DNA from 3 places in the Aliiglaciecola sp. LCG003 genome. Region 1 is predicted to be linked to each of the others. Evidence: predicted binding sites of a transcription regulator. Region 1 holds the regulator's gene; each other region holds the start of a gene.
The links. The regulator LexA, encoded in region 1, represses DNA repair genes until DNA is damaged. The targets are predictions, from matches to a motif close to TACTGTATNNNNATACAGTA.
Positions count from the first base shown of each region.

Region 2: the regulator LexA is predicted to act here: its motif matches at 2,235-2,254, upstream of QR722_RS12105 (BrxR family helix-turn-helix transcriptional regulator).
Region 3: the regulator LexA is predicted to act here: its motif matches at 1,396-1,415, upstream of QR722_RS11900 (YebG family protein).

Region 1 is NZ_CP128185.1:4,288,602-4,291,885, reverse strand. Features, by position in the region: gene QR722_RS18785 (VIT1/CCC1 transporter family protein) at 1-231, shown strand, start outside; gene QR722_RS18780 (DUF7010 family protein) at 360-929, shown strand; gene QR722_RS18775 (YqaE/Pmp3 family membrane protein) at 961-1,119, shown strand; gene QR722_RS18770 (CPCC family cysteine-rich protein) at 1,399-1,698, shown strand; gene lexA (transcriptional repressor LexA) at 1,775-2,398, shown strand; gene coxB (cytochrome c oxidase subunit II) at 2,839-3,284, shown strand, end outside.
Region 2 is NZ_CP128185.1:2,818,972-2,822,255, reverse strand. Features, by position in the region: partial or broken gene QR722_RS12115 (OST-HTH/LOTUS domain-containing protein) at 22-249, shown strand; gene QR722_RS12110 (DUF3293 domain-containing protein) at 688-1,125, opposite strand; gene QR722_RS12105 (BrxR family helix-turn-helix transcriptional regulator) at 1,166-2,035, opposite strand; gene QR722_RS12100 (hypothetical protein) at 2,316-2,564, shown strand; gene QR722_RS12095 (hypothetical protein) at 2,701-3,284, shown strand, end outside.
Region 3 is NZ_CP128185.1:2,771,284-2,774,567, forward strand. Features, by position in the region: gene QR722_RS11890 (ABC-F family ATPase) at 1-815, shown strand, start outside; gene QR722_RS11895 (NYN domain-containing protein) at 884-1,357, shown strand; gene QR722_RS11900 (YebG family protein) at 1,459-1,749, shown strand; gene QR722_RS11905 (class II 3-deoxy-7-phosphoheptulonate synthase) at 1,840-3,186, opposite strand.

The DNA of each region.
Region 1 (3,284 bases):
TTCACCCTTGGCGCAGCGCTTCCTTTGCTGGTGGCCTGGGTCATCCCTGGAGCTCAATTAATTCCATCTGTGGCTGTCTCTTCATTATTATTTTTGGCATTACTGGGTGCTCTTGCAGCCCGAGCAGGTGGCGCAGCTATATCTGTTGGCGCCATAAGAGTCACATTTTGGGGGGCGCTTGCTATGGCGCTAACTGCTGCTGTGGGGCGGGTTTTTGGCGTGGTGGCGTGAAAGGACAATATTACAATCTCATCCACTCACAAAACAGATGCAGATCAGCACATGCATTAAACACAAACGTCCTGTTAGTGGAACACATAATAAGCCATAGCCTTTACCCTTAATTCAGTGTTTTATAGATGGCAAAACAAGGAGTAATGATGAACTTCAATCAAGCACAGGGAAATATGAACTTCGCCTATTTTGGCGGTTCTATGGGGGTTTTTGCCTCTGGCATAATTTGGGGGATAGCCGGCTTAGTCGCGCTGTTGTCGTCCAACCAAGCAAGTATGTACACTCTTTTTTTTGCTGGCATGTTGATTCATCCAATCGCAATACTATTGTCAAAAGCACTCAAGCGCCCAGGAGCGCATCTGCCTGATAATCCCTTAGGAAAACTCGCGTTGGAAAGCACCATTATTTTGTTTGTGGGCTTGTTTATCGCTTTCTATGTAGCAAAGCTTCAAGTGGAGTGGTTTTATCCGATTATGTTGCTGATAATTGGTGTACGTTATCTGCCGTTTCAGACTTTATATGCAACTAAGCTTTATTGGTTCTTGGGTGGTCTGCTGATGCTCTGTGGTGTTTTATGTATTCTATTCGGGGCTAAGTTTGTTGTCGGTGCTTTTATAGGTAGCGGGATTGAACTGCTATTTTCATTAATTATTTTCTATCAATCTAGACGACAAGATTCAAATACGGCATTGTAGTGACAAAGAATAAATATTGGAGACTCAGGAAATGAATAAACTGGTATTAATTATTTTGGCTATTCTTCTACCGCCTATCGCTGTTTTGCTAAAAAGTGGTTTCGGGAAAGATTTATTAATCAATGTGCTGCTTTGTATACTGTTTTATGTTCCGGGTATCATTCATGCAGTTTGGGTGGTAACAAAGTAACCTTCTGAATAACAATCGGGAAATAGTGTGAGTAGTTGTTTCGATAGAAATAATCTTTACTGAATGCTATTTTTCGTTGGTTAAATCGTATTCTGCAATTTTAACCTGCTTTTAATGCAAGTATTCCTTAACAGCTGTTAATTCGTAATCGTAATATAGCGAAAAAAGTGTGTCTATATTAGAGTTGCCCAGTAAACTGTAACGTTATAGCTTGCACTGATTACGCGGTGCGAGTTAACAGACTAGAGTACATAACAAAGCGTTGCTAGGGGAAGGCGTATGAACGAGTTAGACTGGTATGAACCAAAAAAAAATACTAATCTTGTTGAGCAATGCCCTTGTTGCGACTATTTTACCTTGTCACAAAGAGCAAGCTACCTGATATGCCCCATCTGTTTTTGGGAGGATGATGGCGTTGACGTGAATGCGCAAGATAATTACTCGGGACCAAATCATATGTCGTTGCGCCAAGGTCGACAAAACTTCATACAGATTGGTGCTTGTGACCCCAAGATGCTTGAACATGTATTGTCTGAAGAAGATAGAAAATCATTCCACTATAAAGCCCGGGAAAAATAATAACGGCAACTAGATTTGTTTTATGAGATTAACTGTATATACTACCAGTTGAACTGTATAGAATAACAGGCTGTTTATGCGTCCACTAACTCCAAGACAAGCAGAAATACTCCAGCTCATCAAGACAACTATGTCTGAAACTGGCATGCCCCCTACTCGTGCTGAAATTGCCCGGGAATTAGGCTTCAAATCCGCTAATGCTGCAGAAGAACATCTAAAAGCCTTGGCTAGAAAAGGTGTGATCGAAATATTACCGGGTACCTCACGGGGCATAAAGTTAAATGTGCCGCTAGATGATGTGCCTGAAGAGTTAGGCCTACCTTTAATTGGTCGCGTTGCTGCGGGTGAGCCGATCTTGGCTGAAGAACATGTAGAATGTCACTACAAGGTTGATCCTAATTTATTTAAACCCAGTGCCGACTTCCTGCTGCGCGTCAGTGGTATGAGTATGAAAGATATCGGTATTTTAGACGGTGATTTATTAGCCGTACATAGAACAACCGATGTGCACAATGGCCAGGTGGTAGTCGCTCGTGTCGACGAAGATGTAACGGTAAAGCGTCTTGAAAAACGGGGGCGAGAAGTACTATTGCATGCGGAAAATGACGATTTCAATACCATCAAAGTTGACTTGGCATCACAGCCGTTCAATATTGAAGGCATTGCTGTTGGTGTGATCCGTAACGCTGACTGGATGTAAATAGCCACTTCGTTAATTTCCAGGTATTTGATAAAACAATTAGCCACTGGTGAAAGCCATTGGCTATTTCTAGCTGCTTTTCGCTCCCCTCTTTAGCAACGAATAACTTACTACTTTTTATGTACTTCAATTCCCGCCCCAAACCGTCATCAGGCAAAAAAAAATAATCACAATGATTCTAACAGCATATTATTTTGCAGGTTGGCAGGTGAATATCACTTAAAATACTTCATTTAGCCTATTTTGGATAAAAATCAATCAGTTGTTTCTAATAACAACAAAAAACACTAGACTCCATTGGCTGATTGAGTAATTCTTATACGTCAATTAACAGATTCATAACAAAAATAAATCAAGTCATTTACCACGTTAGAGTTTTTGGCGGATATTATCTGTGCGTTACTCCCTTGGAAAAGGCTTAAATCACCAGGAGGTGTTGAGTGAAAAAGACATGGTCCGGCGCATCGGTCTTACTGACCAGTATCATTGCGTTTGCTACCTCAGCAGAAACGAATTCGACTGCTGACCAATACCAGCTGAATCTACGACAGGGTGTGACAGACATCAGTGCTGAAGTCTATGACTTGCACATGTTGATGTTTGGCATATGTGTTGTTATTGCCGTACTTGTGTTCGGTGTGATGTTTTACAGCATGTTTTTTCACCGCAAATCACGGGGTGCTAAGCCTGCTCATTTTCATGAGAGCGTAAAAGTAGAAATTGCTTGGACCATCATTCCATTCGTTATCCTCGTGGTGATGGCCTTTCCTGCTGCAAAAACTTTAATCGCCATGGAAGATGCCAGTGCAGCAGATGTGACGGTGTTAGTCACAGGTTCACAGTGGAAGTGGCATTATAAATATATGGATGATGACGTAGAATTTTA
Region 2 (3,284 bases), 1.5 Mb from region 1:
AATCTGATAAATAAGCAATGGCTGATGAATTTGTTGCGCCAAGGGATATAGGCATCTGAAGACGATGATGGCTGGGCCCATATAGGCACTATAGGCAAACATATCTCAAACCACGCATCATTCGCTCAAAGAAATTACGGCTTCAAAAAATTAAGGGCTCTGTTTGGCGCAATTGATTTATTTGAACTTAAACAAAAGAATGGCTCTGGTACTTACGTTCGAGATAAGCGAAAAGCTAAAAGTGCTTAATTGAACAGTGTGATGGGCTATAACTCAAATAAATTCTATTTTTAATCCGCAAAATCATTCTAAAAAAAGATATTTTATACTCGCAATATCTTGTCCTGGACACGAGTGAAAACAATAAAGGTCGCGTTTTTGTAAAAATTAATCAGCACTCGCAGTGGTGATGGAAAATGCCTCATTTGCGCAAGTGTAAATTGCGAAGGTATCGATGGATTAAATAACTCAGCCGAGATGCCATCCATGAACAGCCTTAGTCTACACTAAGTTTTAACCCTGGTTGTGGCGGTGAATTTATACTACTGCCTTGTTCCATCCATTTTAGTTATAGATTTGATACTCGCTACTACGATATCGAAGGCCAACTGCTAGAGATAGCAGCAGGGTAGACTAAAACCCCAGACTATTATATTTAGCTGTGCAGTGAACTTCTCGTTTTTCAAGTTAACCTTGGGTGTATCGCTGCGCATCAAGCACAAACAATTGTGTGGGCAATTCTTCAGTGACTTTCAAAAAAGCATTTTGACCAAAACGGGCGGCTAGATCCTGCATCGATGACTCGTCATCGGTAAAAATTAAGTAGCTAGATTCTTTCGCCCAGCTTTCAGCTTCATCAGTGCCGTAGCCGGATAAATAAAAGTATTTATGCTTTTTTAGTTCATCGCAAAATCGTTGGTGGCGCAGTGCGTTTTCCTGTGCTGAAAGCATACAACTAAAAGGGTTTTCAGGGGTGATAAAATAGGCACTTTTAAGGTTTTTTAAACGCAGAATTGTGTTTACCACTTCAGAGGTTTCGCCCACATGAAGCCGATGTAGTTCACCGGCATATTCAACCATATATTTCGCGGTGCGATAAGCATGCAAAAGGTGCTCGTCAATCATGTTGTCTATTCCTTATCAGTCAAACACGACAGCAATTTTTCTATCTAAATAACCACTGCTTCACCGCGTCCATATTCTGGATCACCACTTGTTGTGCTCTGGGGTCGGCAGCAATGACATTCATGTCGATACGCATCATCTGCATCAAGTACTGCACCAGCGCACCACGGACTTTTATCAGAAGTAGGTTGTCACTCATACCATAATCATTCGCAACTATGGCTTGTTGCTCTGCTGATAGGCGCTGGTCTGGGGTGAAACACACATTTACCTGCGTGTTCCAGGCCTCATCTTGGATAATGGTTTGTGTGCTAGTGCCCATAGGCTCAGGGGTGCCATAAAAACGGGTGAGTACAAAATCACGATAATCCTGGTTCTTTTCACAAAAGGCGCGCACATGCCAGCGCATTCCTGAATGCACAATAGAGTGGGGCACAATAATGCGACCATCTTTATCAGGAGTATTCACCGAACGATAATCAACTTCTAACCGGGTTTTATTGCGACAAGCTTTGACAATCTGGCGTAGCACTTCCGGTCGTATTCGATAAGTGGGTAGGGGTATTTTATGGGTGTAATTAAAGCCCAAGGTCATGTCTTCGAAAGTATTCATCAAGTCACTGTTGCGATGAATAAGCTGTAAGTATTCATCTGCGTCACCTAAGGTCACTTTCGGACTAAATTGTTCTGTGGGCTCATACCCTTTCAAGGATGAATTATAACTAAGGTTGTCTGGGCCAATGCTTTGTCGGTATTCAGTGATATCTTTCGAGGCTTGTTGTCTACCGATCCCAAAGTAATCGATAAGATGGCCTGCATTTAATTTACCTTCCCACAGCGCCACTATCTCAATCAATCGATAGCGCTGCAATAAGTCATACCGAAACGGCCAATGGGATTTTTGTTTCATATGTGTCGTCAATAGCTACATTTAATGTGATAAATAACAACACAAAACTTCATTAACAGCAAAATAATTTATTAAATATGTATGGTTAATGTACATGTGTCAAATTTCTAAAAATGTAAATCCCTTTAATAATAAGGGGGTTGGCCTGTTTGCCAATCCGCCCCTGTTGGATTTATGCACATTCCTGCCTGAAAACTACTCATGTTTATCCGAACAGTGATTTACCTGTCGTAATTGACGACATATTATTATTTCACGGTTTAAACAAGAGGAAGCCACCATGACCATCTCTCAACATGCTCAGAAGCGTTGTCAGCAGCGCGGTATTTCTCCAGACCTTGTTGTATTGCTAAACGCTTTAGGAATGGAAACCCAACAGAAGGGCAACACCTATGTGCTTGAACTCGACAAGCACACTCAGAAAACCTTAACAAAAAAACTCAAACGATTGTTAATGCAAATTCAGCGCAATGTGTTTGTGGTTATCTCAGATGACGACCATGTCATTACCATCGCACATAAGCACTAGGAGAACGTAACATGAAAATGGACTTCATCATGGCTGTCTTGCCAAAGCCGATTTGCCAACCCGACTTCATCATGGCTGTCTTGCCAAAGCCGATTTGCCAACCCAACGATAATTCCTTGAACGAAAGGGGACGAGTATGACCAGTTTTGCGGATCCAGATATTATTGCTTGCCCTCACTGTGAATCTCGTTACCTTCGTCGTGTATTACGCAGTTTAAGTATGTTTGGTCAACAAACTTACTCCGACGGCGGTAATGGCGGGATATTGAGCAATGTTATTGTGCGTGAAAGTCGTTGTACCCATTGCAGCAAAATTATCAAGGATGTGGACGCGCTGCCTGCGTTAGGCACCCAATCAAGAAAGTCTTTTTGGCGACAATGGTTTGCACCCAAAGAGTCGCTTTACTATCTACCTCAGGCATCCTTTGATGTTTATCTTGACCTTTTCAATGATGCCTCTGATATTTTGCAACAGCGCAGGTATGCGGTTCTGGCTTACCGAGAGTTTAATATCAATTTCAAAGTGTATGGCAGTGAGCGAGTGGCATCGAATGAATACCAGCGGGCCTACCGTATGCTTACGGACTTTATGTTAGACCATCCCATGGTACCAGCCATCGATGAATACATATTGATTTGCGCCGATATTTACAGACTTCGTGGGGAGTTTTTACTTTCAAAACAAAACTATGCTAACGTGACCGGTAAAGAGTTTGCCCA
Region 3 (3,284 bases), 1.5 Mb from region 1:
AAAAGAAAGCACAAATTGCTGAATTAAAAACATTTGTCAGTCGTTTTTCTGCTAATGCATCAAAATCAAAACAAGCAACGTCTAGAGCCAAACAAATAGATAAAATTCAAATAGAAGAAGTCAAACCATCCAGCCGTCAAAATCCATTCATCCGATTTGAGCAAGATAAAAAGTTGCACAGACTGGCATTGGAAGTAGAAGGACTGTCGAAAGCCTTTGAAACCGCTTTATTTAGCAAACTCGACCTTATGGTAGAAGTGGGCGAACGGGTAGCTATTATTGGGCCCAATGGTGCCGGTAAAACCAGTTTAATACGTTGTTTATTTGGCGATCTCGAAGCCGATACAGGTCAGATAAAATGGTCTGAAAATTCTCAACTTGGGTATTATGCGCAAGATCATGCATCTGAATTTGAACAAGATATGTCGCTGATTGAATGGATGTATCAATGGGCGCAGGAAGGCGATGACGAGCAAGTCATCCGCGGTACCTTGGGTCGCTTATTATTCTCACAAAAAGAAATTAATAAATCGGTCAAAGTTATATCAGGTGGCGAACAAGGCCGTATGCTATTCGGTAAATTGATGCTGCAAAAGCCCAATATTCTGCTGATGGATGAACCCACCAATCATTTGGATATGGAATCCATTGAATCCTTGAACCTCGCTTTAGAAAATTACCCAGGCACATTATTTTTCGTCAGTCATGATAGAGAATTTGTATCTTCTTTGGCGACAAGAATAATTGAATTAACCCCTAACGGCCTGGTCGACTTTAAAGGTAATTATGAAGATTATCTTGCCAGTAAAAGTTAAACTGATATCCCTTGTCACCTACTTTACCTAAAATAGGTGACTTTATATCGGTTACAAAAGGCGTCAGCATGCAAAACATTGGAATATTTGTAGATGTTCAGAATATCTACTACACCTGCAGAGATGCCTACCAAGGTTCGTTTAACTACCGCAAATTATGGCAAAACATCAGCCAACAAGGCGTTATCACAAACGCAATTGCCTACGCTATCGCCCCACAGAATGACTCGCAAATTAAGTTTCAAGATGCGCTTAGACACATTGGATTTGCGGTTAAAACCAAACCATTCATTCAACGTCAGGACGGTTCTGCCAAAGGTGATTGGGATGTGGGGATCACTATCGACATAATGGAAGCCAGCGCCAATTTAAATAAGGTAATTCTGTGCTCCGGCGATGGTGACTTCAGTATGCTGCTCGCCCATATCAAAGCTAAACATAACTGCTCGACAGAGGTTTATGGTGTGCCTAGTCTGACTGCAAAAGCGTTAATTGACCACTGTGATAGCTTCATAAAAATAGATTCCTCTTTGTTACAATAAGTGAAATTGACGTTACTAGGTATATTTATTTCAATTAATACTGTACAAACAGACAGTGCATGATCTATATTTATACTTCTTACTCAATAAGGGAAATCCACATGGCCATTATCGTAAAATACGTTGTTGAACATAACGGGGAAGAAAAACTAGTGACCACCGATAAAAAAGCTGCAGACAAATATGACAAAATGTTGGAAGTAGCCGATAACCTTGGTGCTTATTTCAATGCTAAAGGCATTAAGTTAGCGCCAGAGATCTCTGAAGAGCTAACGATTTTGTTATCTAAAAATAAAGACATGGTAGGTAAGTTACTCAAAGGCGCTGATCTTAAATCTGTGCTAAACGAAGAAAAAGCCGATGTGGTTGAAATGGATAAACGCAGCGCCTAATGCGTGCCTGCTGCAAACTCAGGTTGAGTAACTCAAATGGAAGCCAGCACTCACCTCGCTGACTTCCATATAGTGGTTTGCAATACTAGATTATTTTTTAGCCTTTAAGTGATCAGCCACTAAGAACGCCATCTCTAGCACCTGATCAGCATTCAATCTTGGGTCACATTGAGTTTTATAGGCTTGGGCTAAGTCATCATCACTGATTTGATATGCCCCACCTGTGCATTCAGTTACATGTTGTCCCGTCATTTCTAAATGAATACCACCAGGGTGTGTCCCTTCTGCTTCATGAGCAGCAAAAAACTGTTGAATTTCGCTGAGGATATCATCGAAATTTCTCGTTTTATAACCGCTAGACGCTTTCTTAGTGTTGCCATGCATTGGATCAGAGCTCCACACTACTTTACGCCCTTCGGATTTTACTTTACGCAGTAAACGAGGCAGATTCTGTGCGAGCTTATCGGCACCCATACGGGTGATAAAGGTTAATCGACCAGCTAGATTATCTGGATTCAAGGCATCGATAAGACGAATTAACTCGTCCTCTTCCATTGTGGGTCCAATCTTCACGCCGATAGGATTATGGATACCTTTAAAAAACTCAACATGAGCATGATCGAGTTGACGAGTCCGCTCGCCAATCCATACCATGTGTGCCGAACAATTATAAGGTTTGCCGGTTAATGTATCGATGCGAGTCAAAGCTTGCTCGTAATTGAGCAATAAAGCTTCGTGGGAAGTAAATAAATGAGTTTCATGCAAGGTAGCATTATTAGCATGATTGATCCCAATCACATCCATAAACTCTAAAGTGTCTTGCAATCTATTAGCAATATCCTGATAACGCTCTCTCAAAGGATTATTCTCGAGGAAACTCATGTTCCAACGATTTACCTGATGCAGGTCAGCTAAGCCGCCTTGAGCAAATGCCCGCAATAAATTCAGGGTAGAGGCGCCACGATGGTAAGCTTCGATCATTCTATTCGGATCAGGTTGGCGAGCTTCCTCAGTAAACTCAAAGCTATTGATAATGTCTCCACGATAACTCGGCAGGGTCACACCGTTAATGGTTTCTAAATCCGCCGAGCGTGGTTTAGCATATTGTCCCGCCATACGGGCCACTTTGGTGACCGGACACTTACCTGCATAGGTTAAAACAATCGCCATCTGCAAGATGACTTTGAAAGTGTCACGGATTTTCGGCGCATTAAATTCATTAAATGATTCAGCACAATCACCGCCCTGTAATAAAAAGCCTTTTCCTTCAGCAACATCACCTAATTGTTTAAACAACTGACGAGTCTCCTCTGCAAACACCAACGGCGGATAACTTTGCAAGGTTTTCTCAACAGATTTCAATTGGTCTTGATCTTGGTACGTAGGCTGTTGCTGTATAGGTTTACTGCGCCAGCTATCTAGTTGCCATTGGCTCACTATTGTTCCTCTTATTTTCAGGTTGCAGATCAGCTCTGCTCGAATTAAGTCTGGTCTGAGACGTTACGGTGAAACACAGCACTTTTCAATCTCATTCA